2 regions of the Sphingomonas sp. ID0503 genome follow, and region 2 is predicted to be linked to the other one. Evidence: predicted binding sites of a transcription regulator. Region 2 holds the regulator's gene; the other holds the start of a gene.

Region 1 (15,782 bases), 1.3 Mb from region 2:
CACCCCCCGCGATGACCCAGTCGATGCCCTGGAGGTTCATATTTTCGAGCGGTCCAAGCAGGGGCTCTAAGCTCAGAAACTTGATTGCCCCCTCGGTCCGGCGAAGGTGGTCGATGCGATAAAGATAGTCTGCATTTTCGACGCTGACCCCCATCCAGACATTGTCCGGCCAATCCAACTTGGGAGCGAGCTCTTCAAGCCGCTCCGCGCGCTTTGTCAGAATCTGATAACTGTGCTGCGGCGTTGCTGCCATCGTTTCGAAAACGCGTTGGACAAATTCGAGCGGCACTTCGTCGTGGAACAGGTCTGACATTGAGTTGACGAAGATCATGCGACCTGTCCGCCACGTCGCTGGCAATTTCAGGCTTTCGTCGTCTACACGAACGACGCCGTTCCACTTCGGCCGACGGCCAGACATGCGAGTGGTGCCAGCGTATTTCGGCTGGCCCATGGCTTCGAGCCGTCGCGCCATCCGCATGGCGTAGCAGTTTGTGCAGCCTGGTGAGATCACATCGCAGCCTACAACTGGGTTCCATGTGGCCTCAGTCCACTCGATCGATGAATTCGTTGCCATGTTCAGCCCCCTTCCTTGAACTGGATCTTCACATGGTCGGGGTAAGTGCCTTTACGACGTGTCCCTTTCGTCGAATACGCCGATACCCTGTCTGCAGCCTCCAAAGCACTTAGCGCCTCGCGATAATTCTTTCGGATGTATGGCTTGCCGACGCTGTGCCGCTCATAGATTTCCGTGAGCGAAAGCGTCTGTCCTGCAAAATCTTCCAGCAGCATTTCCTTCAGCTTCGACATCGGTTGGGCAAGAGAAAACAAGAGCGGCATTGAGGCATCAGCCGGGGAATAGGTGAGCGACGGAACGCCTTCGTCTAGCGTTGAGCTTTCCGCAGCCATGATATCCTTCATAATCTCATAGCCCTTGAAGTGCTTTGAGACGAAAATCAGCTTGTGCGAGGTCCGCGTGCCCTCGCTGTTCCGGAATGTGAATGGCAGCACATACTTGCCTCCGAGTGACTGAATTTCGTTGGCTAGCTCTTCCAGGATGGCAGCTTCTCGCAACTCTGGCGTCAAACCGGACAACCTTGCCCTTAGAGCATCCGCACGCTCCTCTCCGAACAGTGCATCCATATGCTTCTTCACGCCGGGATTGTTGATGCCCGCGTTGATCCGATTGTAGTTGAAGAAAAAGACACAGTCGCAGCCCCAGTCTTTAATGACACCTTGGACAATCCGCAACGACAGGCCCTTGTATCCGAAAGGATCGACGAACGAGAACGACGGGACAAGCCGTGTTTCGTTGAAATAGGTGGCGGCATCATCATCAACCTCTCCGCACGTGACGACAGGCTTGTGCTTGAGCTTGTCGATGCCCGGCAGCTTGTCGATTTCTGTCTGAAGTGTTGAGACGTTATCTTTCTTTCCGTCGTTGAAATACGAGGTCAGCATCTGCGACATCTGCGGATGATTGATGGCCGTTTGCAGCACGAGCAGGGGTGTAGAGGCAGCGCCGTCTCTGTAGCGGCCTGGGCCTGCATAGAGATCCATGTACGCGATCTTCTCGCCTCGCTTCGCTACCGTTGGCATGACGACCTGCGCCCAGGTGGAGAAGTACTTGTTCACGATGCGGGCTTTGACCTCAGACTGGTCAGTCCGCTCTTCGAAGAACTTCTGGTTCGTCATGCTTCTACGTTGCCCCACTTGAGATTCTGGATCACATAGAACAAAATACGAACAAGGGCAATTTGATTGTCTTTTGAATGGGGAAAGCCTTTCAGTCCCCCGTAGGGCAGGGCGGGTGGAACGAAGTGAGCGCACCTCATAGGGGCGGCTCGATCACCAGCGGCTCATGCTGGGAGGTTCTCCAACTCGGCGCGAAATATCCGCCGCAGGAGAATCAGGAAGGCTGACTGTCCGCGCCAATCCAGTCGGCGCGTAGGCGATCGATCCCTGCAACGACGCCATCGACGATCACCTTCGAGCCGATGAGATCGGCGGCATCTTCCTCGCTTTCGACAATCCAGACCTCGTCTGTTTTCGTGGTCCGGATCATCCCGCGCCTGCCGCGGCTCAGCATTCCTGACACGGGTATTCGACCGGAACTCACCACTACCCCCCTGTTCAGAAGCGCCAATGACGCAGCACATCGCGCACATAGGCCGGTGTCTCGCCATTGCGTGGGATACCGCCCGCTCGCTCGACGGCGCCAGGGCCTGCATTGTAAGCGGCGAGGGCCAGATGCACTACCCCGAACTTGTCGAGCATCTGACGCAGATACTTCGCCGCGCCGAAGAGGTTCGCTGCGGGATCGAAGCGATTTGGCACGCCAAGGTCGCGCGCGGTCCCCGGCATCAACTGACCCAGGCCAGCGGCACCAGCCTTGCTGATCGCCAGGGGGTTATACCGCGATTCCGTCCATACCAGGGCGTCGAGAAGGCCAATTGGCAGCGAGTATTGAGCCTCCGCTGCATAGACATGGGGAAGGTAGCTTGCCCGTCGAAAGCCCGATGGGCCGGTGCCTTCGGGCTTCGCATAGCGATAGGGGAGGTAGGTCCTGCCCGCTTCGAGAACCGGAGCGCCGGACGAAGCTGCCAGGGACTGTCGCCAGATCCCATGTTCGACCAGTTGGAAACCGTTCGCTCCCTCGGCCACACGGAAGCCGTCAGATCGGATCTCGTGTACAGTGGCCTCAGGGGCAGCCTCCATTTGCGCGTGAGCCGGGACGACGAACGCCCATCCCGTCACCGCCGCTGCGATCGTTGCCCATCTCAGTCTCATTTCCGGATTCCTCTATGGCCGAATCGGGTAAGAACATATATAGAACATTGCATGTAGGAAAATGTATTGTCGGCGACGCAGAGCGGAGGCTGCGCGGGTGGAGGCATGTCACGAAGGAGATGCCCCATGTCCCAAGTTCACGCGTCGCTCGAAGCTCGCGCCAGGAAGATCGTCGAGGCACTGGGCGGTACCTGGTCGCGTTCGCGCGGCATGTGCTGCTGTCCGGCCCATGCGGATCGCACCCCCTCGCTCAGCATCACGCTCGGTAAGCGTGCGATCCTTGTTCACTGCTTCGCCGGTTGCGCCAACGAGGCGGTCATCGCGGGCATGGCCAAGCTGGGCGTGCGAATCTCGGACCTGTTCGACGGTCCAGCCGGCGAACACGCATCGGAGCCACGCAAGGAAGTTGCGAACCGCAACGCCCTGAGACTCTGGCGCGAGGCCTCGATCCTCGCGGGGAGCCCGGCCGCCCGCTACCTTTCGGCAAGAGGGATCACGATCGCATCATCCGACCTGCGCTTCCATCCGCGTATGCCGCTGGGGCCAAAAGGCGCGGTGCGGTTTTTGCCGGCTCTGGTGGCAGCGGTTCGCAACGATGCGGGCATATTGGCTCTGCACCGAACCTTCCTCGATACCGATAGGCACAGTCTCGCCGCATTCGCGCAGCCCAAGCGCGCGCTAGGCAGCCCCGGCTCGGGTGCCGTGCGCCTGGCTTACCCGCACGGTGGCCGCCTCGGCCTTGCCGAGGGGAACGAGTCCGCGCTCTCGGCGATGCAGCTGTTCGGTATTCCCTGCTGGGCCACGCTTGGCAATGAGCGGTTCGGCCTGGTCACGATCCCGGAATCGGTGCGCGAGTTGCATCTGTTCGTCGACAACGACGCCGGCGGTCGCCACGCCGAGGAGCGCGCCAGCGAAGCCTATGCTTGCGAAGGCCGGCGGATTGTCACCCGGCGGCCCGAACGACCTGATGAGGACTGGAACGACGTGCTGATGCGCCGGGTCCGAGCGGCCGCTTGAGTTTCTGAGAGAGGAAAGAGGGCTTGGGGCCTGTTGAGGCCTCCGGACGGACCCCCGAACGGACATGGCCTCGTCAGGAGGTTTTCCATGTCCCATGCTTCTCCCGCTTTCGCGTTTTCCGAAGCCGAAGAACCGCTGGCGCTCGCCGCGGCCAGAGCGCTTGCCGCCCGGCTCGGCGCCGATGAGCCGATCTCACGCCCTGCGCTGAACGCCGTGATGGCCGACTGTTTCGGCGGCAGTGATGCCGAGGGGCGCTGGTCGGTGCGCGATGCCAATGCCGCGCTCGAACTGGCGCAGGTGCTGTTCGTGGCGGAAGCAGCCGAGCTCACCTGCGCAATGTCGCCCGATCTTGCCGATCGGGTTTTCACGCGCCTCGAAGCGCTGGTGCCGACCCAGACCAACCGCAGCGACGAGCAGATCGAGTGGCAGCAGTTTGCAACGCCGCCGCGTCTCGCCTGGCTCGCTGCCCGGGCCTGCGCGATTTCTGCCGGAGAACTGGTGCTCGAACCCTCGGCGGGCATGGGGATGCTTGGCGTCTGGGCGGCAAAGGCCGGCGGGCGTCTCGCGCTCAACGAGATCTCGCCGCTGCGCCGCGAATGCCTCAGCCTGTTGTTTCCAGATGCGGCCGTGACGGGGTGCGATGGCGAACTGATCGACGAACTGCTCGCGCCCGACGTGGGTCCGAGCGTGGTGCTGATGAACCCGCCCTATTCGCACGGGATCGAGCGCGGTCACGATGGGCGCACCGGGGCGCGGCATTTGCGCTCAGCCTGGAAGCGGCTGCTCCCCGGAGGTCGCCTCGTTGCGGTCATGCCCGAATGGTTCGACTTGCCGCGCTTCGTTGCCGGGATCGCCGGTCCGGTGGCGCTCCGGCTCAACGCCGCGATCGAGCGAGGCTTCGTCAAGCAGGGCACCTCGATCACCACCCGGCTGCTGGTGCTCGACAAGGCCGATGGTGGCGACAGTCCGATCATCGCCAAGCCTGTGAACTTTGCGGAACTTTGCTTTCTGCTCGATATGTTGCCAACTCGGGCGGAGCGGACGGCCGAACCGATCATCGCAGCGAGACCGGCCTTGCCGCTGCGCCTCGCCGCTTCAGCGAGGAAGCCGGTTCCGCTTGCGGTTCGGCCCGTCGTGGCCGCGCCATCGATCCTGCCGCTCGTCTACCAGCCGCTCGACGCGCCCGCGCCGATCGCCGAGCAGGTCGGGCACTATCTCCCCTACCGGCCGAGCCGGATCGCGATTGAAGGCGCGCATCCGCACCCGACCCCGCTTGTCGAATCCGTCGCCATGGGATCGATCACCGCACCGGTGCCCGAGGCAGTGCCGCAACTCCCTTCCGACCTCATCGCCAAAGGCATCCTCTCGGCCGCCCAGGCCGAGACCCTGATCTATGCCGCGAGCGCTCATGCCCGTGATCTCTCCGGACGCTTCGAGCCCGAGGACAAGGGCTGTACCTTGAAAGCGAGCGCCGAAGGCAAAGCCTACCGCATGGGCTACTTTCTGGGCGACGGGACCGGGGCTGGGAAAGGCCGTCAGGTCGCCTCGGTCATCCTAGATCGCTGGGTGAGGGGCGAGCGCCGCCACATCTGGATTTCGAAGAACGAAGCCCTGCTCGAAGATGCGCGCCGCGACTGGACGGCGCTCGGTGGTCTGCCGATTGACGTCCAGCCGCTCGGGCAATGGAAGCTCGGGGGGGCGGTCGGGATGCGCGAGGGAATCCTGTTCGTCACCTATCCGACGCTGCGATCCGGTCGCAGCGATGCGACCCGGCTCGAGCAGATCCTCGAATGGGCGGGCGACGACTTCGACGGGGTGATCGTCTTCGACGAGGCTCACGCCATGGCCAACGCCGCGGGCGGCGAGGGATCGCGCGGCAAGGTCAAGGGCTCTGAGCAGGGGATCGCCGGGGTGCGCCTCCAGAACCTGCTGCCGCGCGCCCGCGTGCTCTACGCTTCGGCAACCGGTGCCTCGGACGTCAACAACCTCGCCTATGCGACCCGGCTTGGCCTGTGGGGACCGGAAACCGCCTTTGCCAACCGCGAGACATTTGTGGCCGACATCCGCGATGGAGGGATCGCGGCGATGGAGCTGGTCGCGCGCGATTTGAAGTCCCTCGGACTCTACACCGCGCGGGCACTATCGTTCGCCGGGGTCGAATACGAGATCCTCGAGCATTGCCTCACCGCCGATCAGATCGCGGTCTACGATGCCTATGCGCAAGGCTGGGCCATCATCCATGCCAACCTGCGCGATGCCCTCGAAGAAACCCGGATTATCGATGCCGACAGCGGCGACACGCTGAACTCGGGGGCCAAGGCAGCTGCGCTTTCGGTGTTCGAAGGAACCAAGCAGCGCTTCTTCGCGCAGTTGCTGCTCTCGATGAAGTTGCCGAGCCTGCTTCCAGCGATCGACAGCGCGCTCGCCGAGGGCAACGCCGTGGTAGTGCAGCTCGTCTCGACCGCCGAGGCGATGCTCGATCGTCGGCTTGCCGATCTTTCCGATGCCGAACGCGAAGCGCTCGAGATCGATCTCAGCCCCCGCGAATATGTGATCGACTACCTCACCAAAAGCTTCCCGGTGCGGCTGATGGCTGTTTTCACCGACGAGAACGGCAATCCGCGTTCCGAGCCGATGAACGACGAGAACGGTGCACCGGTGCTGTGCCGCTCGGCGCTCGCCGCGCGCGACCGGATGATCGAGCAGCTCTGCGCCTTGCCGCCGATCGCTACCGCGCTCGACGCGATCATCGAGCGGTTCGGGGTCGACCAGGTCGCCGAGGTTACCGGGCGTACCCGCCGCCTGATCGTCGGGCGCGACGGGCGTCAGCAACTCCAGTCACGCAGCCCCCGCGCCAATGTCGCCGAGACCCAAGCGTTCATGGACGGAATCAAGCAGGTCCTGGTCTTCTCCGATGCCGGCGGCACCGGACGCAGCTACCACGCCGACCTCGCCGCGAAGAACCAGGCTCGGCGGGTTCATTTCCTGCTCGAGCCGGGCTGGCGGGCCGATGCCGCGATCCAGGGGCTCGGCCGGACCAACCGCACCAATCAGGCCTCGGCGCCGCTGTTCCGTCCCGTCACCACCGATGTGCGGGGCGAACGCCGGTTTATCTCGACCATCGCCCGGCGGCTCGACAGCCTCGGTGCGCTCACCCGCGGCCAACGCCAGACCGGTGGACAGAACCTGTTCGATCCCGCCGACAATCTCGAAAGCGCCTATGCCAAGGAAGCGCTCCACCGCTGGTTCGGCCTGCTGTTCATCGGCAAGCTCGAAGCCGTGACCCTCGCGCGGTTCGAGGAACTGACCGGACTCAGGATCGAAGGCTCCGACGGCTCGATGGTCGATGATCTCCCTTCGATCCAGCGCTGGCTCAACCGCATCCTCGCGCTACCGATCGGCTTGCAGAATGGCATTTTCGATGAGTTCCTCGGCCTCGTCGAAGCACGGATCGATGCCGCGCGGCAGGCGGGTACGCTCGATCTCGGGGTCGAGACCATCGCAGTCGAGCATTTCGATATGCTCTCCGACACGCTGTTGCGCACCGATGCGCTTTCGGGTGCGACGACGCACCTCCTCGAACTTGAGATCGCCCGCGCGCTGAAGCCGTTGCGCCTTGAACGGCTTGAGGAGCTTTACGGCTTTTCGGGCGAGCGCCAGCAGTTTCTGCGCAATGCCCGTTCAGGCCGGATCGGGCTGCTTGTCCCGGCGCGCAGCCTGCTCGCTGATGACGGAACCCGGGTTGCCCGCTTCGAACTGGTCCGGCCCTTGAAACATGGCCATCTCACCGCCGAGCAGCTTGAGGAGAGCAACTGGGAGCCGGTCGATCCCGCCGAGTTCCACCGCCTCTGGCAGGTCGAGGTCGACGAGGCGGCCGCGAGCCACAAGCGCGAACGCCTGCATCTCGCGACCGGCCTGCTGCTGCCGGTGTGGGACAAGCTCCCGTCCGATTATGTTCGGGTGAGCCGGATTTCGGCGCGCGACGGGCGCTCGCTGCTCGGCCGCGAGGTGCCGCTCCACTGCGTTCCCGAACTCTGCCAGGCGCTTGGTCTTGAGAACGAACACGCGTTCTCGGCCGAGCAGATCGTCGATACCGTGCTCGCGGCAGGACGGCCGATGCAGGTCAAGGGCCGCGAGGCGCTCACGCTCAAGCGCAGCCTGGTCAACGGGGCGCAGCGACTCGAGCTCGCCGGTTGGTCTGCGGCGCGGCTCGACTGGTACAAGGCGCAAGGGTGCTTTACCGAGATCATCCGCTATCAGACGCGGTTGTTCGTGCCGACGGCAAGTGCCGCTGTGGTTCTGGCTCGGCTTGCCGGGCGAACGAAGCAAGTATTGCCAAATGGCAGCATATATGCCATATAGTGCCATATGGAGATTTGATATGTTGGCTTTGCAACCCGTTGATACCGTGCCCCAGGCGTTCCGGCCCGATCCTGTCACCCAGGAGGAGGCGGCCGCGATGTTCCGCGCGGTACTGAACCTGTTCGGAAAATGGGACCTCACCGATGAGCAAGCCGCGACTTTGCTCGATATGCCGGTGCGTTCCTATCGGCGCTGGAAGGCCGAAGGGCCGGGCCGAGTCTCACGCGACGGCGCGGCGCGGCTCTCGAACCTGATGGGGATTCACAAAGCGCTGCGGATCATCTTTTCCGAAGCCCAGCGAGGCTTCGCTTGGATCAAGGCCGACAATGCGGCCTTCGCCGGATCGAGCGCGCTCGACGTCATGCTTGGCGGTGAACTTACCGACATCATGCGTGTGCGCCGCTATCTCGATGCGACACGCGGTGGCTGGTGACCGACGCCGATATTCCCGTCAGCCATGTTGAGTGGAAGGGCGCGGTCAGAATCATCCGCAGCGCCTTTCCGCCGATCGACGTGTTCGAGGATCTCGCCGACCCCGCCGACTGGCCCCTGCTGATTTCGGCCGAGCAGAAGACCAATCCCCGGATCATGGCGACGATCGGCAATCTCGATCTTGTGCCGGTCGAACGCCGGGTTGGTGGAAACGGCGCATCCTATCTGATGGCGCCGTTTACCCATGTCAGCACGGACCGGCCAAGCCGCTTCACCGATGGCAGCTACGGCGTCCTTTATGTGGGACGGGTCTTCGAGACGGCGCTGTTCGAAACGATCCATCACCATGCCCGATTCATGGCCCGGACGGCTGAAGCGCCCGGTTGGACTTCGCAGTTTCGCGAGATCGTCCTGTCGGTGGGCGCCGATCTTCACGATCTCAGGGGTGGCGATGCCACTGACCATCCTGCCCTCGATTCCGATAGCTACACGGGCTCGCAAGGCATCGCGATCACGCTCAAGGCTGCCGGTTCCAATGGCGTAGTCTATCCGAGCATTCGGCATCCTGGCGGTGAATGCGCCGGGTTATTCTACCCCGATTGCGCTTCCGAGCCCATCCAGGGACGCCACCTTGACTACCATTGGGACGGCACCCGCGTCGATCTGGTGCGAGACGCAGGAACCGGGACGGTTTTTCGGGTGGTGAGTCTGGCCGGATGAATCAAATGAGCCGACAAACTATAGCGGCTATACTCGTTAGCGTTGCTACAGCTAATGTGAGCGAGAGGGACAGGGGCATTTTGTCGCGCCAGAACGTAAATTGCTTCTGCTCGTCAATCCATTCAATCTGGTGCTGCCAGAAGAACTTGTAGTGGGCATACCAGTCGCTGAAGAGGATTTGTTTGGACTGGTTGGAGCCGAACACCTCCGATTGGAGGTCGTCTAGGCGCTCGCGGTAGACCGCAAGGTCATCGTCCTCACCCGTCGCCTGCACGTCGCGGTAGAGGTCGCGCAGCCGATAGAACAGGGCCGTGAGCCGCTCCCCCTCCTCGCAATAGGCAACCTTGTTGTGATCGTAGTGCGTGACGTAGAGGCTCGCGATCCCGAGTACGACAAGGGTCGCGGCAATCCACTTGCTATTCAGTGGTTCGTAGATGAGCGCGAAGACGCCCACGGCGAGCGAGAGGAAGCCGATGAGGCCGGGAGCCTTCTGCACAACGTCGTGCGTGGCAAAATTCTTCTTCGCCCCGAAACCGACGTTGTAGCCGGTCTCAGCAATGCTCCTGAGCAGCCCCTCCCTATTCATCCTCGTCCTCTTGATTCGCGCTGATAGGGACGTGGATGCGGTCGGTCGCCACGACTACATCGTTAATGAGGGCATAGCACTCAACAACGTGGTCGCCCTTGAATTTCGTATGCTCCACGTTCCTCTTGTATCCCTCGTCGGCGACTATCTGGCCCCGGATGCAGTCACGGTTGATAGCCTCCTGCCCCCGATTGAGCACTTTCCAGAACAGACCGTAGGAGCCGGGGATGTCCGTCTCGACTACGGAGAAGGTGAGCTTCTTACGCGGCATTAACAGGGTGCGATTGCTCAGCATCTCCCGCAGGGAAGCGGGGCGAAATCCGTTCTGTTCGACCTGGCAGTCGATACGGATGTTGTTACGAATGTCGATGGTGGCGAATACATCCTCGGGGAACTCCTCCGTCATGCGGACAGCATGGCCCGCGCGGTCGGTCAGCGCCGCCTTCTCCACCTTCTCGGCAGCGGGGAACAGCCGTCCGTATACCGCGCGCCACTTGTCGTTCTGGTTGTCCTTGCCCTCGGCCTCGATTGCCTTAAGGCAAAGCTCGTGGGCCTTCTTCGCCTTGCGCTGGAAATTCTTTTTCACCTTCACCCGCTGGCCGCTCCCCAGCGCAGCAAAGTAGTCCTGCTTGGGCAAGTCCTTGAGATAGGCGAAGAAATCGCGGCTCATCCAGTCATAATAAAGATAGCTCTTGTCGTCATACTCGCTGGTTGATTTTAGGAAGTTGTGCGCAAGGGTGTCGATCAGGAGGCCGCCGATCCCCACTCCGTGCTTGTTCTTCCAAGCCCGCGCCATCTTGCAGAGCCGCCGGAGGTTGTTGTTCTTCTCCGCCACAAATTCCGACATAGCCTGTATCTCGTCACGGGGCTTGGTGATCTTCCAAGACCCGCCGTTGTAGGTGTCGGGATATTTGAAGCTGCCGTCATCCTGCTCGAATACGGGCTGAGCCTCCACGGTAAAATTGGAATAGACGGCCTGAACAACAAGCCGATCCACCCTGACGGTCGTCTTGGGGTAGCGCGCGCGGATGGCGGCGGCGGCGTCGGACAACAGCTTGGACTGGCCGCCGTCTTTGTAGTTATCCCACTCACCCTTCGGCATGATGTAGAGCATGTCGAGGTCCGAGATACCCTTAATGGCGGTGTGTCGCCCATAGGAGCCGACTTGCAGTGTGTTCGCGGTCTTGGATTCAGTGTCGCGGAAATTTTTGTTGAGCGCGCAGGTGATCTCCCCGTACCGATCCGAGATCGTCTGGGCATTATCGACTGCAAGATTGCTGAGAAACTGCTTGAACGTGTCCGCGATACTCAAGCTGACTACCCCCGGTTGAGATCCCCTGAACAACATGTAGATCAAATCGGGAACATTTCAATGGTTCCGCACAAGTCACCCCCAACAAATGTCAAGCGGCCAGCTAAACGGGCGCAGTTCATCGAGTTACGGCATGAAGGCATCTCTAAGCCCGCCTGCAGGCACAAGAGAGGGGAGGGGGCTGGCTTCTGATTGAGCCATTGAGTGTCGATGGTCGACGTCTCGGGCTCACAGTCAGGAGTATGTCCCATGATAAAATCGCTCCCGCTGAACAAGTTGGTTCAGTCACCCCGCAATGTGCGTCGTCACGGTGATCCAGCCGCCGATGCCGAATTAAAGGCGAGCATCGCTGCCCACGGGCTGTTGCAGAATCTCATCGTCCGTCCTGCATCACGCGGCAAGTTCGAGGTCGAAGCCGGCGAGCGACGCCGCCGCGCCATGCTCGCCCTGGCCGATGACAAGATCCTGCCCAAGGATCACGAGGTGACTTGCTTGGTGCTCGAAGACAGCGCCGACACTGCAGTCGAGACCAGCCTCGCCGAAAACTTCCATCGTTTGGCCATGAATCCTGCTGACGAAGCGCAGGCCTTCGCTGCCCTGATCGACGCTGGCACATCGACTGACCAGGTTGCGCGCCGGTTCGGGCTGACTGTCCGCTTCGTCGAGGGCCGCTTGCGTCTCGCGACGCTTGCTCCGGTCGTGTTCGAGGCGCTGGCCTCGGGCGAAATCACACTGGACCTCGCCAAAGCGTTCGGCGCCACGTCTGACCAGGAAATCCAGGCCCGCGTCTTCGAACAGGTCTCCTCGGCCTATTATGCGCCGAGCGCAGACAGCATCCGGCGAATGGTGCTTTCCGGCACGGTCCGGGGCAGCGATCCCCGGGCCCGGCTCGTTGGACGCGACGCCTACATCGCCGGCGGCGGCCGGATCGAGCGCGAATTGTTCGACGATGACGACAGCGAGTCCTGGGTCGATGTCGCGCTTCTCGAGAACCTCGCTGCTGCGGAGATGGAGAAACGAGCGAAGGCGCTCGCAGTCGAACAGGGCCTTGCCTGGGTCAAGCCAACACTCGATCCCTACGCGAGCCACGATCTCGTCGAGGGCCTTGTTCGACTTCCCGCAGAGCCTGCCCCGCTGACGGAAGCAGAACTGGCAAGGCTTGATGAGCTCGATGCCTCTTATGACGAGCATGCGGCCATTCTCGAAGATGAAGACAGCGCCGAGGAAGCTGTCGCTGCGGCCGAGGCGACGATCGAGGCGATCGAGCGCGAATGCCAGGATATCAGAGCAAAGCCGCCGGAACTCGCGCCCGAACTCAAGGCTGAAGCCGGAATGATCCTGGTGCTGTCGCGGGATGGCACGCCGGTGCTCCAGCCGGTCTTCTACGGTGAGCGCGAAGCTCACGTCGATGATGACGACGATGCCGTCGAAGTCGTCCCGGGTGATGGCAGCGAGGGCAAGCGTCGCGCGGCGCTATCGAAGCGCCTGGTCGACGAGCTTGCCATGCAGCGGCGCGACATTCTCGCGCTCCACGTTGCGTCGGATCCCGGACTTGCGCTCGACATCATGGTCTTCACGCTCGCCGATGCCGATACCCACGACTGGCGATCGCGTGCTGCAACGACGCTTCGCGGCAGCGTTCCTGCAGGACCAATTATCGGGTTCGAGGCGAAGGATGCACCGGCCAGTGCGTCACTCGCTGACCTGCGGTCCGGCCTCGATGAGACCTGGCGATCTGGCGAGGACGCCTCGACGCGCTTCGAGATGTTCCGGGCGCTTTCCGATGAAAGCCGTGCAGCCTGGCTCGGCTTTGTCGTCGCGCGCACGCTCGAAGCGAGTCTCAATATGGTGGGCGAACGTCACATCGCGTTCCAGGATCATCTCGGCAGCCTCATCGGCATCGACTTGGCGCAATGGTGGCGGCCGACCGCGGCGAACTACTTCGACCGGGTCTCGAAGCAGGTGATCCTCGATGCGCTCACTGACGTTGGCGGCCTGGAGCTCTCCTCGCGCTTCGCATCGGTCAAGAAGGGGGATCTCGCGATGAGCGCCGAGCGCGTCTTCGCAGGCACATACATCACCGAGGTCGAAGTGCGCGAACGGGCACTTGCCTGGGTGCCCGAAGTCATGCGCTTCGCTGGTCAGTCGGCAAGCGACGCCGGGGACGAACCGCAGGATTCGGACGCGGATTGCGTTGCCAATGACGACCATCAGCCCCCGAGCGAGGTGGCCGCCTGACCTCCTCCTGACAGGTAAGGCCAATCGCCAACGAGAAGCGGTCCTTCGGCTCATGCCGGAGGGCCGCTTCCTTTCTGGGAAGAGAGCGGAGGGGGCTCCGGGATCTCCGGCACTGACCGACGAGCCTGTCGGCAGGCCGCATCAGGAGATCCAACATGGCCTATCGCAAGGGACAAAGCGGCGGATTGTCGCCCGCTACCCGTATCACCCAGGAAATCATCGCTCGTCTCGAAGCCGGGACCAAGCCGTGGATCAAGCCGTGGCGCGGCGTGCCGGTATCGCGGCCGTTGCGGGCTTGCGGCGTTCCATACCGCGGCATGAATGTGTTCTGGCTCTGGATGGTCGCCGACATGTGCGGCTACGGCTCACCGTTCTGGATGACCTACAACCAGGCAAAGGAGCTTGGGGCGCAGGTGCGCAAGGGCGAAAAGTCGACCATCGCCATCTTCTACAAGAGCTACACCAAGGAGGTCGAAGCCCCCGACACCGGGGAAAGGGCCGACGAACATCGCCGCGTGCTGAAGGCCTATCCGGTCTTCAACGCCGATCAGGTCGATGGTCTTCCCGAACGGTTCCATCCCGCCGCAACGCTGGAGGTTGTAGAGCCGGAAGGCCGCCAGGCCGAACTCGACACTTTCTTCGCGAGCATTCCGGCAGTGCTGCGTCACCAGGGCGATGAAGCCTATTATGAGCCGGTGGCCGATCGCGTGACGATGCCGCCCGCGCATCTCTTCTCCGGGTTCGATCACTATTATGCGACCCTTGCGCACGAGCTGTCGCATTGGACCGGCCACGCCAGCCGCCTGGACCGCGATCTCAAGAACCGTTTCGGCTCGGCCGCCTATGCCGCCGAGGAGCTCGTCGCCGAGCTATCGAGCGCCATGATCGGGGCCGAGCTTGGTCTTCCGGTTGCCCATCTCGATAGCCACGCGAGCTACATCGAGCACTGGCTCACGCTCCTTAAACAAGATGATCGCGCCATCCTCACCGCCGCCGCCAAAGCCGAGGAAGCTTCAAGCCTTCTGCTCAAGCTCGGTGGGCGGATCACTGCCGATGACAGCGACGAAGCGTCTCGCGACGCCGCGCTTGCCGCCTGAAGGAGGATGTCATGGGCCGATCGGTCAGCTATCCCAGCGGGGCAATCGTCGCATTCACGGTGCTCAATGTCGAGAACGATGACGACTGGGAATTCGAATATGAGTGGCTTCGCGAGGACCTGCGCGAGCGGGCAGGCAAAGCCTTTCCTTCCTTGGTCGCACACGACGGCTGGCGAGGCCGTGAGGACCGCGTTCTCATGCGCAATGCCTATGCCGATTTCGGAGTGTCCGTATACGGTGGCCTCGTCGCGGTGTGGATCGCCGAACGAGACGATGGCGCCTATTGGGACGCCGATTGGCGCACGGCCAGGTCTCCCCGGGCGCAGCGCTGGCTGTCCCAGATCGCCGCCCGCTTCGACGCCCTGTTCGGCGATTATGATTGCCTCGGGCACATGTCGAACGGTGAGGGCGTCTATGCAAAGCGGGTAAGCTGAGCGCGAAAGTCGCAGGTCGTGCTGAGCTCGCTGGCTTTGTCCCTTCTGGCGAACCTGTCTCGACGCCCATGGCCTGTAGCCATGCGAGAGAGGCCCTGGGCCAGCCGTCAGTCTCCGCAACCCGGCTTGCGCAGGCCCGTGTTGGCCCGGCCCTTTGGGCCATGGGCCTGCCCGCGCCAGCCTGCCCAAGCGGGTTTCCCCTGTCGGGTGCGGATCCTGCCTCAAGCTGGCCCTGACGGGCTCTCGCCGGCGCAGCCATGAGCGGGTGCGTCAGCCTCACGCCAGTCAGGAGGACAACACCCATGCACGCATCATTTACCGACCAACTCGCCGGGCTCGATCTTTCCGGCTTCTCGATCGGACCTGCCCCCGTTTCCACCAACGATTTCCCGGTTCGCGAAGCTGTCGTCCAGACCCTTGAAGCGATCTGGTCCGATCTTTTTGCCATGGTTTCCGGGACTGCGCTCGAGGCCGACGCCGAGGACCTCGGCTGGGCCTTCGTCAACATCTTCCACCGTTCCGCGACCCGCAAATCGGCTACCGTGGACCGCGCAACCGACGAAGTCCGCGCGCTCATTGCCACAGCCGATGGATCCGAGATTCACACGCACGAACTCGAGACCCAGGTCGAGCGTGCGCAATGCGCCGAAGGGGCCATGCTCGCCCTTGAGGAAATGCGCGAAGTGGCGGCCACTCTCTATCTCAACGAATTCGGCTCGTCCTGGAAACCCGTATCGAGTTCGCGCTTCAATCACAGCGTTATGCTCACTTCCGCGCTCGTCGAAGGCCGTGACTTC
Region 2 (15,782 bases):
GACGGCCTGAAGCTGTCGGGTATCCTCCTCGAACGGGCGAAGGATGCGGTGGTGATCGGCTTCGGCGTCAACCTGACCTATCGACCAAGCCTCGACGATCGAGAGGTCACCAGCCTCACCGCCCTCGGCGCCGCCCCGCCCGAGCCGGGCATCTTCCTCGCCGATCTCGCCGAGGCCTTTGCCCGCTGGCTGGCACGCTGGCGGGGGGAGGGGCTCGCGCCCGTCCGCGCCCGATGGCTGGAACGCGCCCATCCGGTCGGCAGCGCGCTCTCCGTCCGCCGCCCGGAAGGCACGCTGGAGGGTCTGTTCGACGGCCTCGATGAAGACGGCGCGCTGCGGCTGCGCTTGGCGGACGGCACCGTCCGTGTCATCCACGCCGCCGACGTTTTCATGATCTAGGATCCGCAATGCTGCTCGCCATCGACGCCGGCAACACCAATGTCGTCTTCGCGCTTGTCGAGGGCGGGTCCATCCGCGCTCGCTGGCGCATAGCGACCGATCCGCGCCGCACCGGCGACGAATACGCCGTCTGGCTGCACCAGCTCCTCCAGCTGGAAGGTTATGATCGTTCGGCGGTGGAGGCGGTGGTGATCGGCACGGTCGTCCCCCGCGCGCTCCACAACCTGCAGGTCCTCGCGACCAAATACTTCAACGTCACGCCTCTCGTCGCCGGGGCGGAGGGCTGGACGGTGACGCTGGACGTGGACGAGCCCGCCTCGGTCGGTGCCGACCGCGTGCTCAACGTCATCGCCGCGCATGAACGGCACAAGGGCGACCTCATCGTCATCGACTTCGGCACCGCCACCACCTTCGACGTCGTCGATTATTCAGGCGCGTACAAGGGCGGCATCATCGCCCCCGGCATCAACCTCTCGCTCGACGCGCTGGTCGTCGCCGCCGCCAAGCTCCCCCGCGTCGCCATTGAGGCGCCCGAGGGCCGCAGCGTCATCGGCCGCAATACCGAGGATCAGATGCACATCGGCATCTACTGGGGCTATGTCGCGATGATCGAGGGCCTGGTCGCCCGCATGAAGGCGGAGATCGGCCGCCCCGTGCAGGTCATCGCAACCGGCGGCCTCGCCACGCTTTTCGACAGGCACAGCACGGTATTCGACGTCATCGAGCCCGATCTGACCATTCAGGGCTTGTCCCTGCTCCACGATCGGACCACATCGCCGCGATGAAGCCTTCTAACGACGAACTCCTCTTCCTGGCCCTCGGCGGGTCGGGCGAAATCGGCATGAACGTCAACCTTTACGGCACCGCCGGCAAATGGGTGATGGTCGATCTCGGCCTGACCTTCGGAGACTCGGGCTATCCCGGCATCGACCTCGTCCTCCCCGACCTCGAATTCATCGAGAAGCGGCGCAAGGACTTGCTCGGCATCGTCCTCACACATGGGCATGAGGATCATATCGGCGCGATCCCCTATCTTGCCGCCGATCTCGACGTGCCGCTCTACGCGACACCGTTCACCGCCGGCCTGATCCGCGGCAAGCTGGATGAGGAGGGGATCGCCGACAAGGTGAAGCTCCACGTCATCCCCAATGAGGGGAGCTTCCAGCTCGGCCCCTTCGGCTTCCGCTATGTCCCGCTCGCCCATTCGATCCCGGAGGGGAACGCCCTCCTGATCGACACGCCGCATGGCAAGATCTTCCACACCGGCGACTGGAAGATCGACGAGCAGCCTTTGCTGGGCACGCCGTCCACCGCGGCGGAGCTGGAGGCGATCGGCGACGAGGGCATTCTCGCGCTCGTCTGCGATTCCACCAACGTCTTCAACGATGATGCCTCCGGGTCCGAGGCGATGGTGCGCGAAGGCCTCGACGGCGTGATCGGTGCCGCCACCGGCCGCGTCCTCGTCACCACCTTCGCCTCCAACGCTGCGCGTGTGCAGACCCTTGGAGAGGTGGCGCGCGACACCGGACGCCAGCTCTGCGTCGCCGGCCGTTCGCTCGATCGCATCATCCGCGTCGCCAAGGCGACCGGCTACCTGAAGGACTTCCCGCCGACCATCGACGTGGACACCGCCATGCGCCTGCCGCCGCGCGAGGTGATGATCATCGCGACGGGCGGGCAGGGAGAGAGCCGCGCCGCGCTCGCCCGCGTTGCCTTCGACAGCCACCCGATCAAGCTGTCGCGCGGCGACACCGTCGTCTTCTCGTCCAAGCAGATCCCCGGCAACGAACTCGCGATCGGCCGCATCCAGAACCAGCTGGCGGCAAAGGGCGTGCTGATGGTCACCGACCGTCAGGCGCATGTCCACGTCTCCGGCCATCCGGGCCGGCCGGAGCTGGAGCTGATGTACCGCTGGATTCGGCCGGAAATTGTCCTCCCCGTTCACGGCGAACTCCGCCACATGGCCGAACAGGCACGCTTCGCCCTTGAAAAGGGCGTGCCGCAGTCGATCGTCCAGATGAACGGCGATGTCCTCCGCCTTGCGCCCGGTGCGCCGAAGAAGATCGCCGACGAACGCACCGGTCGCCTCGTCCTCGACGGCGACATCATCCTCCCGGCCGACGGCGGCACGATGAACGAGCGGCGCAAGATCGCCCTGCACGGCGTGATCTCGGTGACTGTTGCACTCGACCGCAAACGCCGCCTCGTCATCGGCGATCCTGCCGTCGCTCTTCAGGGCGTGCCGGTCGAGGAGGACAAGGAGGACTTCATCGCCGACGCCGCGACCGCCGCCGCCAAGGCAGCGGGCAAGGGCGAGCGCGACGTCGAGAAACTGAAGGAGGGCATCCGGCTGGCGGTGCGCCGCGTCGCGACCGAGTGGACCGGCAAGAAACCGATCGTGCTGGTGTCGATCATCAATGTCTGATCGTTCCCCCCAACGTGCTCCTGCGAAGGCAGGAGCCTACACGCCCCGCGCGCCAGGGCTCCTGCCTTCGCAGGAGCACGGGGGCCGGAACGAGTGAAGTTCACCTCCGCCCTCGCCATCTACGCCTTGTTCTGGTCGATGAGCTTCTTCTTCGTCCTGCCGTTCCGCCTCCGCTCCAGCCCGGACGCGGAAGCCCATATCCCCGGCCAAGCCGAGAGCGCGCCGCCGCGCTTCAGCTTCAAACGCACCGCACTCTGGACGACCATCGTCTCGGCCGTCCTCTTCGCGCTCTACTACGCCAACTACGTCAACGGCTGGTTCGGCCCAGAGGTCGTGGACTTCTTCACCGATCGCCGGAAGGATTAGGCCAGCCGGCCGGAAATGGCTCGACGGCCCTACCACGCCCAACGCCGTTCGCGCTGAGCCTGTCGAAGGGCCAGCGTCACCCGACCCTGACCCTTGGGCGAACGAAACGCTGTCCTACAGCCGCCAAAATCCCGCACATCATCGCGGATGAAGCAGGCCGCCACTCAGTCCACAGTTCCTGTCACCTTCGGGATGCCGTCGACCAACGCATTGCGAGCCATTCGCACGTTCGGGACCCGATTCCGAGCGTTACGTAGCGCAAACTTGGCAAACTTCCGCGCCCAATTCGGACGCCGGATCACCCCCGCAGACGCTCGATCCCCTGCGCCAGCGCGACGTACAATTTGCCCGCATCCGACGACAGCAGCGTCACGCCGAGCGGGGTTCCGTCGCGATTCGCCAGCACGTCGCGGAGCATCGCCTCGAAATCGTGGATGTAGCGGTTCACCTGATCGCGGAACGCGTAATCGGCTTCGTAGAGCTGGCCGATCTGCTTGACCGCGCCGCCATCGATCAGCCGCACCGCGCGTCGCGCGAATACGCCGCGATCGCCCTTCAGATACGCCTCCCAGGCGGTGTCCGAGACCTCGGTGGAAAGCACCGCCGTTACGTCGATCGCCGTCGATTTCAGCGCCTCGATCAGCAGCGCCATGCGCCGGCCGAAGCTGTCGGCGTCACTCTTCGCCAGTCGCTTGCGGCTCTCCTCCAGCCGCACCTCGATCGCGCTGGTCGTATCAACCATGACCTTCAACTGCCGCAGCAGGTCCGCATTCGACTGCTCGATCACCTCGACCGCACGCGCGCCGGCCTCGCCGATCCGCGCTACCTTGCCCTCGACCTCGGCCGCGATCGCCCCTTCGATCGCGCTGCGGCTGGCGTCACCCAGGCTCGCCGCCGCCTTCGGGACGATCGCGGCAATCGCCTCTTCGGCCCGCTGCGCGGCCTGCATCGCCGTCTCGCGGACGCGGATCATTGTCTCGACCAGCCGCGCCGCTGAACCCTCGGACAGGTCGCGTGTGCGTCCCTCGATCTCGCCGATCGCGCCGGCCAGTTCCTCGGCATTGCCGCGCGCCGCCGCCACGCACTCTTCGACCTTCGCGAAATACGCGCCGAGCGTCGCAACCTGTCGGTCGAGCGCGCCATCGGCGGCCGCCAGCCGGCTCGCCACCGCATCGGCCCCGCCGATCAGCGCCTCGACCTTGGGCAGCGCCTCGTCCACCACACGCTGGCTCTGCACCGCGCGTGCCTCGACCCGCTCCAGCGCGTCGGGAATGCGGATGTCGATGCCGTCGAGGCAGGCGTCGAGTTGCTGGCGGAGCGTCTCTGCGCGCTTCAGCGTGACGCTTGCCGCCAGATCGCCCGCTGCCATGGAGTTGGTCAGCTGCTCGATTTCGCCGCGCAGCGCCGCGAGCGCCCCGTCCAGCTGCCCCGTCTTGGCGAGTCCGCTCTCGCCGATCACGACATAACGTGTCTCAAGCTCCACCAGATGTCGGGTGATCCGTGCGAAGACGGTGCTGTTGTCCTGATCGTGGATGGCCAGCCGGTCGCCCAGCGTATCCAGCTGCGCCACCACCGCCTCGATCCGCTCGCCCAGTTCGGCGGCGGCGCGCACGCCCGCCTGACCGAGCGCCACCTGGCCCTGATCGACCATCGCCAGCATCGCGGCGCTCTGCTGGTCGATGCCGGCGCGGGTCTGCTCGAACGCTTCCGCCGCCTGCCGCAGCGAGAATTCCAGCGCCTCGGAGACGCGCGCTGCATGCGCCGCGACGCGCTCCTCGCTCGACTGCGTCAGCGCCTCGATCTCGTGGAGGACGGCGGCCAGACCGGCCGCGCCCTTCTGGCCGGCGTCGCCAGCGGCGCCGGCGCGCTGCGCCAGTTGGGCGAGCGCCGTCTCCAACCGGGTCGCGCCCTGTTGCGCGTTGTCCTCCGTCTCGCGGATCGCCGCTGCGATCTGCTTCACGCGCTGCTCGGCTTCGGGAAGGTCGCCAAGCAGGATACCGATGTCGGTCTTCGCCCGCTCGGCCGCTTCGTCCAGGGCGGTCGCCTGCCGGCCGAGTTCGGCGGTGCCGCTCTTCAGCTGCGTCCCGATCTGATCCAGCCGCCCGCCGGTCCGCTCGCCGAGCGCCGCCAGTGCATCGGCCTGTCCGGCGATCGCCGCACTCTGCGCCTCGATCCGCGTGTTGATGCGGGCGAGCAGGCTTTCCAGTCGCAGGGTCTCGCCCTGGATCGTCGCCACGGAGCCGCCGAAGCGCGCGACCTCCCGGCGCGGCGATCGCCGCCAAAGCAAGTATCCGATGCCGAGGAGCGCAAGCGGGCCACAGCCCACCGAAATCCAGCTGACGATGACCGGCACCGATGCCACCCGCCCGGACAATGCCAGCACCGTTCCCCAGGCCGAAACGCCGATCCACAGCAAAGCCGCCGCGATCAGCAGCCCCGCCGGCCAGCGCGGCTCGGCCGGCAGCTCCGCCGCTGGTTCGATCCAGCTCAGCTCTTCCTCGGCAACCGCTGGTGTCGTTTCGTCCACCGCGATCTCCCCGGCCGGCATCTGCGTTTCAAGATAAAGCGGCGCGACGCGCCTTGCCCCCAATGTCATGACCGGCAATGTATCAGCTTTCGCGACCCGCGAAAGGGCGGGTGCGAGCGAATGGGGGCTGGACGAGACCTTGGGACTGAGCGCGCTGATCGCGGCGAGCGAGCCGGCGGACGAGGGCGGCGGGCTGCGTGCCACCCTGCTGCTGGCGGGCGATGCGCTGATCGAGCATCAGGCGCGACAGGTCGCCCTGGCCGGCGCGGACCACATCGTCATCCTGGCCGAGCGCATTCCGGCCGCGCTTGCAGCCGCCGTCGACAGGATGCGCCGCAACGGCCTGCGCGTGGATATCGCGCGCACCAGTGCGGACGCCGCCGACCGGATCCACCCCGATGCGCGCCTGATCGTACTGGCCGACGGGGTGGTCGCCGATCAGGCGGTGATCGACCGCATCATCTCCGCGCCCGGCGCGGCGGTGGTCGTGGTTCCCGACGCGGCGGAGAACGAAATCTTCGAACGGATCGATGGGCAACACCGCTGGGGCGGCGTCATGCTGTGCAGCGGCGACGAACTGGCAGAGACGGTCGCCATGCTCGGCGAGTGGGAGCTGGTCTCGACCCTGCTGCGGCGGATCTTGCAGGGCGGTCCGGCAAGGCTGGCGGCGCTGGCGGGGGATCACATCTTCCTGGTGCGGGATACAGCCTCGACCGAAGCGGTAAGAGAAAGGCTGGTTGCTGCCTCCAACGCGCCTGCCGGAAGCTGGGTCGCCCGCTACATCTATGCCTGGCCTGAAAGGCTTGCCGCACGCGCGCTGCTCCGCCGGGGTGTGCCACCGGCCGTGCTCGAGGCGGCGGCGCTGCTGCTCACCATCGTCGCGGCTGCCGCCTTCCTCGCCGCGCCCGCCTGGGCCGGGCTGCTGATCCTCGTCCTTGCGGGAGGAGTTGCGTCGCTTTCGGCACGCATCATCCGGCTAAAGTTGCGGCAACCGCCCGCCCGCGATCTCTTTGACATGGCACGTTGGATCGCGTCCGGCCTGGCCCTCTTGGGCCTGACATGGGCGCTCTCGCTCCGGGCGGGATGGGGAACTTGGGCGCTGGCGGCCGCACTGGTCGTGGCGATGCGGGGCGTGGCGGCGCAGACGATGATCCTGCGTCTGACGCGCGGGCCGACCGCGCAGCCTTCGCGCTGGATAGCCGATCGGGACGCTCTGCCGCTCGTGGCGCTGCCGTTCGCCGCCGCCGGCTTGCCTGTGATCGGCCTCGCATTTGGCGCTGCCTATGCCGGTCTGTCCCTGCTTTGGACACAACAGATGCTGCTGAGGCCACAACGTGGTGAATAGCGACTAGCGGGTTGCCGCCCGGGCCGTCTATCATCCCTCCATGAATTCCCATCGGGAAAGCGGGCGGGGGGGACGCCTGTCATTCTCACTCGCGCGCGAGGGAGCCGATTCGCGCGTCGATCAGGTGCTTCGGGAGGTGTTGTCACCGCCCGAACATCGGCTGAGCGATGCGGAACGGGCGACGATGTCGGCGATGATCACCGGCCTGGTGCGAGAGATCGCCACGGTGTTGCACCACGTTCTGGGCCTCCCTGCCGTTGATGAGGAACAGCTCGTTCGCGTCCATGCGCTGCTGGAGCGAGCGAGCTTCATGTCGGATCGCGGTCTCGCCAGCGCTCTGCTGCTTCGCGCGGACGGCTTGCGCTTCGCGACCATGCCGCCCGCTGAGTGGGCGAAGCGACTGCCGCCCGCGTTGCGATCGATCGAACCGCGCGACATTGCCGCTTTCCACACCTGCCTCATCAGGCGTGCGGATCACGGCGGATCGGCCCGTCTGCTCGCGGCGGATCTCGACGCCGACGTACGGCAGCGGCTGGTCTGGTCGGTGGCTTCTGCCGTCGAACTGGCCGCTGACGATGTCGCGGATGCGCATCTCGCCCGCGCCGTCACGGTCGCCTGTGCAGCATTCGAAAGGGCCGGGTCGATCGACGCGGCGGCGGTGCGTATCGGTACGGCGGTCGCGCGGCAGGAGCATTTTGAGACTGCCTTGTGCGACCTCGTGGTGCGCGGCGATGTCGAGATCGCGGCAGCGGTTCTAAGCGTCAAGCTCGACCTGCCCTATCGCACCGTCCTTGCCGATATTCTCGACCGCGATGGCCAGGCGCTCGCGACGTTGCTCCGTGCGGCCGGGCTACCGCGTGAGGCGGCCGCGCAGATGCTTTTTACCGTGAGTGAAGCGACGGCGCTCCAGGCGCTCGCCGCCTTCGACCTCAGCGATGAGCGTCACGCCATGCGCACGGTGGCCCATCGGCGCCGGACGATCAGCGACGGCGGCAGCCGCGCCGCGATGTTGGGTGAGGCATGAGCGGAGCCGCGACGGTACGCGGGCGGGTCGATCTGGCCGGCCGGCTGTCATCGGCCGACGGGTTTCTGAACGCCGCTAATCGCCGTGCGGCCGGCCAGCCCTCCGGTACGCTCGCCCTTCCACCGCTTGCCGTGCTTGCCGAGCAGGCGCGCGAAGCGGGAATCCCTATCGACAGACGGGTGCGCTTCGCGGCGGGAGACGAAGACATCGCGGCTCTCGCGGGCGCCGAGCCTTCGGACCACGGTATCGCCCTTAGCCTCACTGAACTCGAGGCCGCCGATGCCGACCGGTCCGCCGACACAATCGCTGCCGATCGGCTGATCGCGGCGCTCGCTCCGGCGGGAGAGAGCGGCGTGGGGTCGAACGAGGTCGAACAGGCGTTGCGCGCTGTGATTGAGGGTGTCCTGGACGATGCGCGCCGGCTGGCGACCCTGACCGACAAGGACGGCGGCGGGGCCTATCGGGAGTATGCGACCGATATCCTCTCGGCCGCCGGCCATCTCCTGGCGCTGCTTCTCGACATTAACAGCCTGTCGGAGGCGACCGAGGCGTTCGATCCGGTCCCGTTCGATCTTGCCGAGGTCGCCCGATCGGCGGCCCTCTGGCTGGAGGCGGAGGCACAAGCACGGCAGGTCACGGTGGACCGGCCGGAGGGCGGGTTCGTCGTCGCTGCCTTGGGAGAGCCGCGGCGCTCACGCCAGATCCTGATCAACCTCATCACCAACGCGATTGGCCATGCGCCACCGGGATCCTGCGTGTCGATCCGCTGTTTCGACGTGGATGGCTATGGTGTCGTTACTGTCGAGGACGAAGGGCCTGGCGTTCCGATCGAGGAGAGCGAGCGCATTTTCGAGCGCTTCGTGCGCATCGGCGGACAGACGCGCGACGGTGTAGGCCTGGGCCTGTACATCGCGCGGCGGCTCGCCCGATCGATGGCGGGCGACCTAGTGGTCGATACCGCACATCGAGGGGGCGCCCGCTTCGTCCTGGCCGTGCCGCAGCGGGCGACGCTTTCCTAGCGCTGGTCTACCGGTACGTAGTCGCGCTGCTCGGACCCGACATAAAGCTGGCGCGGACGGCCGATCTTCTGCTCGGGGTCGGTGATCATCTCGTTCCACTGCGCAACCCAGCCGGCGGTGCGGGCAAGGGCGAAAAGCACGGTGAACATAGTGGTCGGGAAGCCGATCGCCGACAGGATCACCCCCGAGTAGAAGTCCACGTTCGGGTAGAGCTTCTTCTCGATGAAGTAGTCGTCCTCGAGTGCAATCCGCTCCAGCTCGCGTGCGGTGTCGAGCACCGGATCGCTGATGCCCAGCTTGTCAAGCACCTCGGTCGCTGCCTTCGACAGCACCTTCGCGCGCGGATCGAAGTTCTTGTAGACGCGGTGGCCGAAGCCCATCAGGCGGAACGGATCGTCCTTGTTCTTGGCGCGTGCGATGTACTCCGGGATACGATCCGGCGTGCCGATCTCACGCAGCATGTTGAGCGCCGCCTCGTTGGCACCGCCATGCGCCGGGCCCCAGAGGCAGGCGATGCCCGCCGCCATGCAGGCGAACGGGTTCGCGCCGGACGAGCCGGCAAGGCGCACGGTCGAGGTGGACGCGTTCTGCTCATGATCGGCATGGAGGATGAAGATCTTGTCCATCGCGGACTCGATCACGGGATCGACCTCATACTCTTCCGCGGGCACGCCGAAGGTCATGCGCAGGAAGTTGCCGGTGTAAGACAGGTCGTTCTTCGGATAGAGGAAAGGCTGACCGACCGAGTACTTGTACGCCATCGCCGCGATCGTCGGGATCTTGGCGATCAGCCGGTGGCTGGCGATCTTGCGCTGCTCGGGGTCGTCGATGTCCGTGGAGTCATGGTAGAAGGCGGAAAGCGCGCCAACCACACCGCACATGATCGCCATCGGGTGCGCATCACGCCGGAAGCCACGGTAGAAGGTCGCCAGTTGCTCGTGGACCATCGTGTGGCGGGTGATGGTGTAGGTGAAGTCCTTCAGCCCCTCGGCGCTCGGCAGGTCACCGTTCAGCAGAAGGTAGGCGACCTCCATGAAGCTCGACTTCTCGGCCAGCTGATCGATCGGATAACCGCGGTGGAGGAGGACGCCGGCATCGCCATCGATATAGGTGATCTTGGACCGGCAGCTCGCGGTCGAGGTGAAGCCCGGATCATAGGTGAAGCGGTCGGTCGCGCCGTAAAGCTTTCGGATGTCGACGACCTCCGGCCCGATGGTGCCGTTCAGGATCGGGTATTCGCCGCCCTGGCCTTCGATCTCGATCTTCGCGCTTCCGCCCATATGATGGTCTCCAAAGATGCCGGCCGGTCAGGCCAGCCGGTCGTTCAGTCTTGCCAGGCTCTCGTCGCGACCGAGCAGCACCAGCACGTCGAAAATACCCGGCGAGGTGGTCCTCCCGGTCAGCGCCGCCCTGAGCGGCTGCGCCACCTTGCCAAGTCCCACCCCCGCCGACTCCGCGACACCCCGCACCGCAGCGTCGATCGGTCCTTCGGCCCACTCGGTCACGCCGTCAAGTGCGTCACGCAATTGCAGCAGAAGCTCTGCCGCACCGCCCTCCAGCAGAGCCGCCGCCTTGTCCTCTATGTCGATCGGTCGCGTTCGAAACAGGAAGCTTGCACCCACCGCCAGCTCATTCAGGTCCTTGGCGCGGACCTTCAGCACCGGCATGGCGCGGCGCAGCAATTCGGCATCCACATCGCGTCCGGTCGCGGCCTGAACGAGGGGCAGGACCAGATCGGCCAACCTGCCGTCATCCGCATCGCGAATGTAGATACCGTTCAAGTTCTCGATCTTCTTCACGTCAAACCTGGAAGGCGATCGCCCGATGCCGTTGAGATCGAAGAGCGCGATCGCCCGGTCGCGGGAGATCACCTCCTCGTCGCCATGCCCCCAGCCGAGACGGAGCAGGTAGTTGCACAGCGCCTCGGGCAACAGGCCCATGTCGCGATACGCTTCGACGCCCAAAGCACCGTGTCGTTTCGACAGCTTCGCCCCGTCCGCACCGTGGATCAGCGGGACGTGCGCATAGACCGGCTCCGGCCAGCCCATCGCGCGGATCAGCGCCAACTGACGGAAGGCGTTGTTGAGGTGGTCGTCGCCGCGGATGACATGGGTGACGCCCATGTCGTGGTCGTCTACCACCACCGCCAGCATATAGGTGGGCGTGCCGTCGGAGCGGAGGAGGACCATGTCGTCCAGCTCGGCATTTCGCACCGTTACCGGACCCTGCACGCGATCCTCGATGGTCACCTCGCCCTCGCGCGGTGCCTTCAGGCGGACGACGAAGGGGGCGTCACCACCCTCGGAAGGATCGCGGTCGCGCCAGCGGCCGTCATAGCGGAGCGGCAGGCCCTTGGCTTTTTGCTCGGCGCGCATCACCTCCAGTTCCTCGGCGGTGGCGAAGCACTTATAGGCATGGCCCCGCGCCAGCAGATTGCGCGCCACCTCGGCATGACGATCGGCGCGGGCGAACTGGAACACAGCGTCCCCATCCCAGTCGAGGCCAAGCCAGCGCATCCCGTCCAGGATCGCGTCGATCGCCGGCTGGGTGGAGCGGGCGCGATCGGTGTCCTCAATGCGAAGCAGGAACTTGCCGCCGGTGTGCCGGGCGTAGAGCCAGTTGAACAGGGCGGTGCGCGCGCCCCCGATGTGCAGGAAGCCGGTGGGGGAGGGGGCGAAGCGCGTGACGACCGGGGTGGCCGCCGCTGCCGGGGTGCTTGCGCTCAAGCGCATATTCTCCAAGGATCGGCCCCGAAATCATCCGAAGGCCCAGGAAATCGGCACGGCCCCTAGCATAGCCCTCCGCCTGCTTCAAACCACGTCGCCGGTACGGGCCGACGCGCGGATTGAAGCCGTGTTGGAGGCGGAGCGGGACCATCTGCCGCTTTGGCTACCGGTCGCTTTTGGCGCAGGCATCGCGGCCTGGTTCGCGGTTCCGACACAGGACGGCTGGATCGGGTTCCTCGCCATCGCAGGCGCGATCGGCGTAGCCGCCGGTGCTTCGGGCCATGGTGGCCGCTTCTCGCGCGCTATCCTCATAGGCGCACTCGCGGCCGTTCTGGGCTGCCTCGCGATTTGGGCCAAGGCGGAGCGGGTCGCCGCTCCGCGCCTCGATCGTCCCCGTGTCGTGACGCTGTCCGGTCCGGTCGAGCGCGTCGAAGGCCTGCCGGCACGCGGCCTCATTCGCCTGACGATCGCCACACCGCTCACGGCGGGCGGTCCACCCGCCCGCGCCCGTGTGAATGTGGCAGAGGAGGATGTGCCTGCCGGCCTTAGCATCGGCGATACATTGTCGCTCCGCGCCCGCCTGATGCCGCCAGGTGAGCCGGTTCTGCCGGGCGCATATGACTTCGCCCGCGTTGCCTGGTTCGACGGCATCGGCGCGACCGGTCGGGCCTTTGCCCCTGTTACGATCACGGCAAAGGGTGAGCCGCCATTCGGCCTTTCCCGCCTGCCGCAATGGCGGGCGCAGCTTTCCCGCCACATCGAGGCGCAACTGCCCGGCTCGCCCGGCGGCATCGCTACCGCCTTCGTGACCGGAGACGAAGGCGCGATTGCGGACGCGGATGCCGAGGCGATGCGGCGCAGCGGTCTCGCGCACCTTCTGTCAATCAGCGGTCTGCATGTCACCGCCGTTGTCGGCGCGGCGATCCTGCTGACGATGCGTCTCCTCGCGCTTAGCCCACGTCTTGCGCTGCACTGGCCGCTGCCGCTCATTGCGGGCGGAGCGGGGGCCGTCGCCGCGATCGGCTACACGCTGCTCAGCGGCGGCGAGGTGCCGACAGTCCGGTCGTGCATCGCCGCACTCCTCGTCCTCGGCGGCCTTGCGCTTGGGCGGCAGGCGATCACCCTGCGGCTGGTGGCGACGGGCGCGCTGCTCGTTCTCGTCTTCTGGCCGGAGGCGCTGGCCGGTCCCAGTTTCCAGATGAGCTTCACCGCCGCGACCGCGATCGTGGCGCTCCACGAACTCCCGCTCACCCGCCGCCTGCTCGCGCGCCGGGAAGAGGGTAGGGGATGGCGGCTCCTGCGCGCGCTCGGCGGACTGATCGCCACCGGTCTCCTCATCGAAGCGGCGCTCGCCCCGATCGCTTTGTTCCACTTCCATAAGGCTGGCCTCTACGGCGCTTTCGCGAACATCGTCGCCATCCCCCTCAGCACCTTCGTCATCATGCCTCTGGAGGCGGTGGCGCTGCTGCTCGACATCATCGGCCTCGGCGCGCCGTTATGGTGGGCGACCGGATTGGCAATCGAGGCGCTGCTCGCCATCGCCCGTGCCGCCGGCGACGCACCGGGCGCGGTCGCCGCTCTCCCGTCGATGCCGCCTGCCGCTTTCGCTCTGATGGTGGCGGGCGGGCTGTGGCTTGCGCTGTGGCGCACACGCCTGCGCCTATGGGGCCTGGCACCGGCGCTGATCGGAGTAGCAATGGCTCTCATGACTCCTGCGCCGGACCTCCTCGTCACGGGTGACGGTCAGCACTTGGCGCTGCGGACATCCGATGGACGCTTCGCCCTGCTTCGGCCCCGTGCCCGAGACTACACCCGCGACACGCTCGCCGAAATTGCCGGCAGCGACGAAGCCCTTCTCGATCTCGAAATGCTCCCCAACGCCCGCTGCACCCGCGACTTCTGCATGGCGCGCGTCGCGCGGGGTGGGCGAAGCTGGACGGTCCTGGCGAGCCGCAGCGACCAGTTCGCGCCGATCCGCCAAACCAATCGAGCCTGCGCGATGGCCGACATTGCCGTTAGCGACCGGCGACTGCCGCGCAGCTGCCGCCCAAGATGGATTAAGGCCGACCGAACGCTCCTCGCGGAGACCGGCGGCCTGGCCATAGACTTCGACCGTGTCCGCGTAACGGCAGCACGTCTGCCGCGCGACGATCACCCCTGGCGCGCGGTCCGGCTCAATACCGCCGCAACAGCCCGGCCAGCCGGCCCTGGATCCGCACCTGCGCTGGGGCGTAGCGTTGCGGATCATAGGCGCGGTTCGCCGGATCGAGGCGCACCATCTGCCCCTCACGGCGGAAATACTTGAGCGTGGCCTCGGCGTCATCGACGAGAGCGACGACGATCTCGCCCTCCCTCGCACTATCGACGCGGCGGATGAGCGCATAGTCGCCGTCGAGAATGCCGGCCTCCACCATCGAATCTCCGGAAACTTCGAGGGCGTAATGCTCACCGGGGCCCAGGAGGGCGGCGGGAACGGAGAGTGAGCTTTGCCCCTCCAGCGCCTCGATCGGCATGCCGGCCGCGATACGCCCGTGCAGCGGAATCTCGATCACGTCGTTGGCCGCAACCGGCGGTGTCACCGGCACTTCGCTCTTCACCGGCGTGTTGGTGTTCGCGGCCGCAGGTGCCGCCTTCTTCGCCGGAACTCCCTCAGGCAGCCGAAGAATTTCCAGCGCGCGGGCGCGGTTCGGCAGGCGGCGGATGAAGTTGCGCTCCTCAAGCGCGCTGATCAGGCGGTGCACGCCGGATTTAGACTTCAAGTCCAGCGCCTCTTTCATCTCCTCGAACGAAGGCGACACTCCGCTCTCCGCCAGACGGTCGCTGATGAAGCAGAGGAGGTCGTGTTGCTTGCGCGTCAGCATGTCGGTGCCCTCACTCGGGAACGAATGTGGAACAGGTAGTGAATGTTCCGCGATGCTGTCAACAACATTCGCTTGGGGCGAACTCAGTCGCCGGTCAACAGGCGCTCGGTCGCGGTCCGGACATCCGCCTGCCGCATCAGGCTCTCGCCCACCAGGCAGGCACGCACGCCATATTCGGCCAGCCGGTCGAGATCGGCGCGGCTGCCAAGGCCGCTCTCGGCGACGATCAGGCTGCCTTCGGGCGCAAGCGCGGCGAGATCGATGGTGCGGCCGATGTCGACGGTGAAGTCGCGAAGGTCGCGGTTGTTGACGCCGATCAGGCGCGACCGCAGGCCGGCGGCGCGCGCCATCTCGGCGGCGTCGTGGACCTCGACCAGCACGTCCATGTCGAGTTCGATCGCCGCCGCCTCGATCTCCGCCATCTGCCCGTCGTCGAGCGCCGCGACGATGATCAGGATCGCGTCCGCACCCATGGCCCGCGCCTCCGCCACCTGCCACGGATCGACCATGAAGTCCTTGCGCAGGCAGGGGAGCCCGCAGGCGGCACGCGCGGCGATCAGGTAATCGGCGCTCCCCTGGAAATACGGCTCGTCGGTGAGGATCGACAGACAGGCGGCACCACCGGCCTCGTAAGCGCGGGCGTGGGCAGGCGGGTCAAAATCCCCTCGGATTAACCCCTTAGAAGGCGATGCTTTCTTGATCTCTGCAATCAGCCCGGTCCCAAGGGTCTCGACTTTCGTGCGTAGCGCCTGCTGGAAGCCGCGCGGCGGTGAAGGAGCAGGCCAGTGCGAAAGGCCCTGCGGCCTGCGCACGGCCACTTCTTCATACTTGGTCTGAAGGATCGCTTGTAAACGGTTAGAGGTCATCGGCTAAAGTCGATCCAGCAGTCGAGCAGCGCCTTGGCCAGCCCCTTGTCGATGGCCTCGGCGGCTTCTTCGGCTCCGTCGCGAAGCCCGTAGACTTCACCGGCCACCTTCAGAGCGGCAGCGGCATTGAGCAGCACGGCATCGCGATAGGGCCCAAGCTCACCCTCCAGCAAGCGGCGCAGCGCGGCGGCGTTGTAGGCGGCGTCACCACCCCTGATGGCGTC

Evidence for each region. The regulator LexA, encoded in region 2, represses DNA repair genes until DNA is damaged. The targets are predictions, from matches to a motif close to GTTCCNCNCTTGTTCT.
Region 1: ACM608_RS03320 (three-Cys-motif partner protein TcmP) is a predicted target of LexA. The motif match lies at 1,730-1,745, and genes of this name have one in related genera.

Annotation. Positions count from the first base shown of each region.
Region 1 covers NZ_JBLZUR010000002.1:475,083-490,864, forward strand. Annotated here, with positions in the region: gene ACM608_RS03315 (DUF5131 family protein) at 1-574, opposite strand, end outside; gene ACM608_RS03320 (three-Cys-motif partner protein TcmP) at 577-1,692, opposite strand; gene ACM608_RS03325 (DUF5818 domain-containing protein) at 1,907-2,086, opposite strand; gene ACM608_RS03330 (lytic transglycosylase domain-containing protein) at 2,131-2,787, opposite strand; gene ACM608_RS03335 (DUF7146 domain-containing protein) at 2,914-3,804, shown strand; gene ACM608_RS03340 (strawberry notch-like NTP hydrolase domain-containing protein) at 3,892-8,166, shown strand; gene ACM608_RS03345 (MbcA/ParS/Xre antitoxin family protein) at 8,186-8,599, shown strand; gene ACM608_RS03350 (RES family NAD+ phosphorylase) at 8,596-9,318, shown strand; gene ACM608_RS03355 (SLATT domain-containing protein) at 9,320-9,904, opposite strand; gene ACM608_RS03360 (SMODS domain-containing nucleotidyltransferase) at 9,897-11,216, opposite strand; gene ACM608_RS03365 (ParB/RepB/Spo0J family partition protein) at 11,466-13,454, shown strand; gene ACM608_RS03370 (ArdC family protein) at 13,610-14,551, shown strand; gene ACM608_RS03375 (hypothetical protein) at 14,563-14,985, shown strand; gene ACM608_RS03380 (DUF2493 domain-containing protein) at 15,288-15,782, shown strand, end outside.
Region 2 covers NZ_JBLZUR010000002.1:1,820,683-1,836,464, reverse strand. Annotated here, with positions in the region: gene ACM608_RS09900 (biotin--[acetyl-CoA-carboxylase] ligase) at 1-399, shown strand, start outside; gene ACM608_RS09895 (type III pantothenate kinase) at 408-1,184, shown strand; gene ACM608_RS09890 (ribonuclease J) at 1,181-2,824, shown strand; gene ACM608_RS09885 (DUF1467 family protein) at 2,918-3,190, shown strand; gene ACM608_RS09880 (hypothetical protein) at 3,489-5,786, opposite strand; gene ACM608_RS09875 (hypothetical protein) at 5,785-7,062, shown strand; gene ACM608_RS09870 (hypothetical protein) at 7,103-8,086, shown strand; gene ACM608_RS09865 (sensor histidine kinase) at 8,083-9,105, shown strand; gene ACM608_RS09860 (citrate synthase) at 9,102-10,385, opposite strand; gene gltX (glutamate--tRNA ligase) at 10,413-11,837, opposite strand; partial or broken gene ACM608_RS09850 (ComEC/Rec2 family competence protein) at 11,752-13,473, shown strand; gene lexA (transcriptional repressor LexA) at 14,006-14,692, opposite strand; gene trpC (indole-3-glycerol phosphate synthase TrpC) at 14,776-15,558, opposite strand; gene trpD (anthranilate phosphoribosyltransferase) at 15,555-15,782, opposite strand, start outside.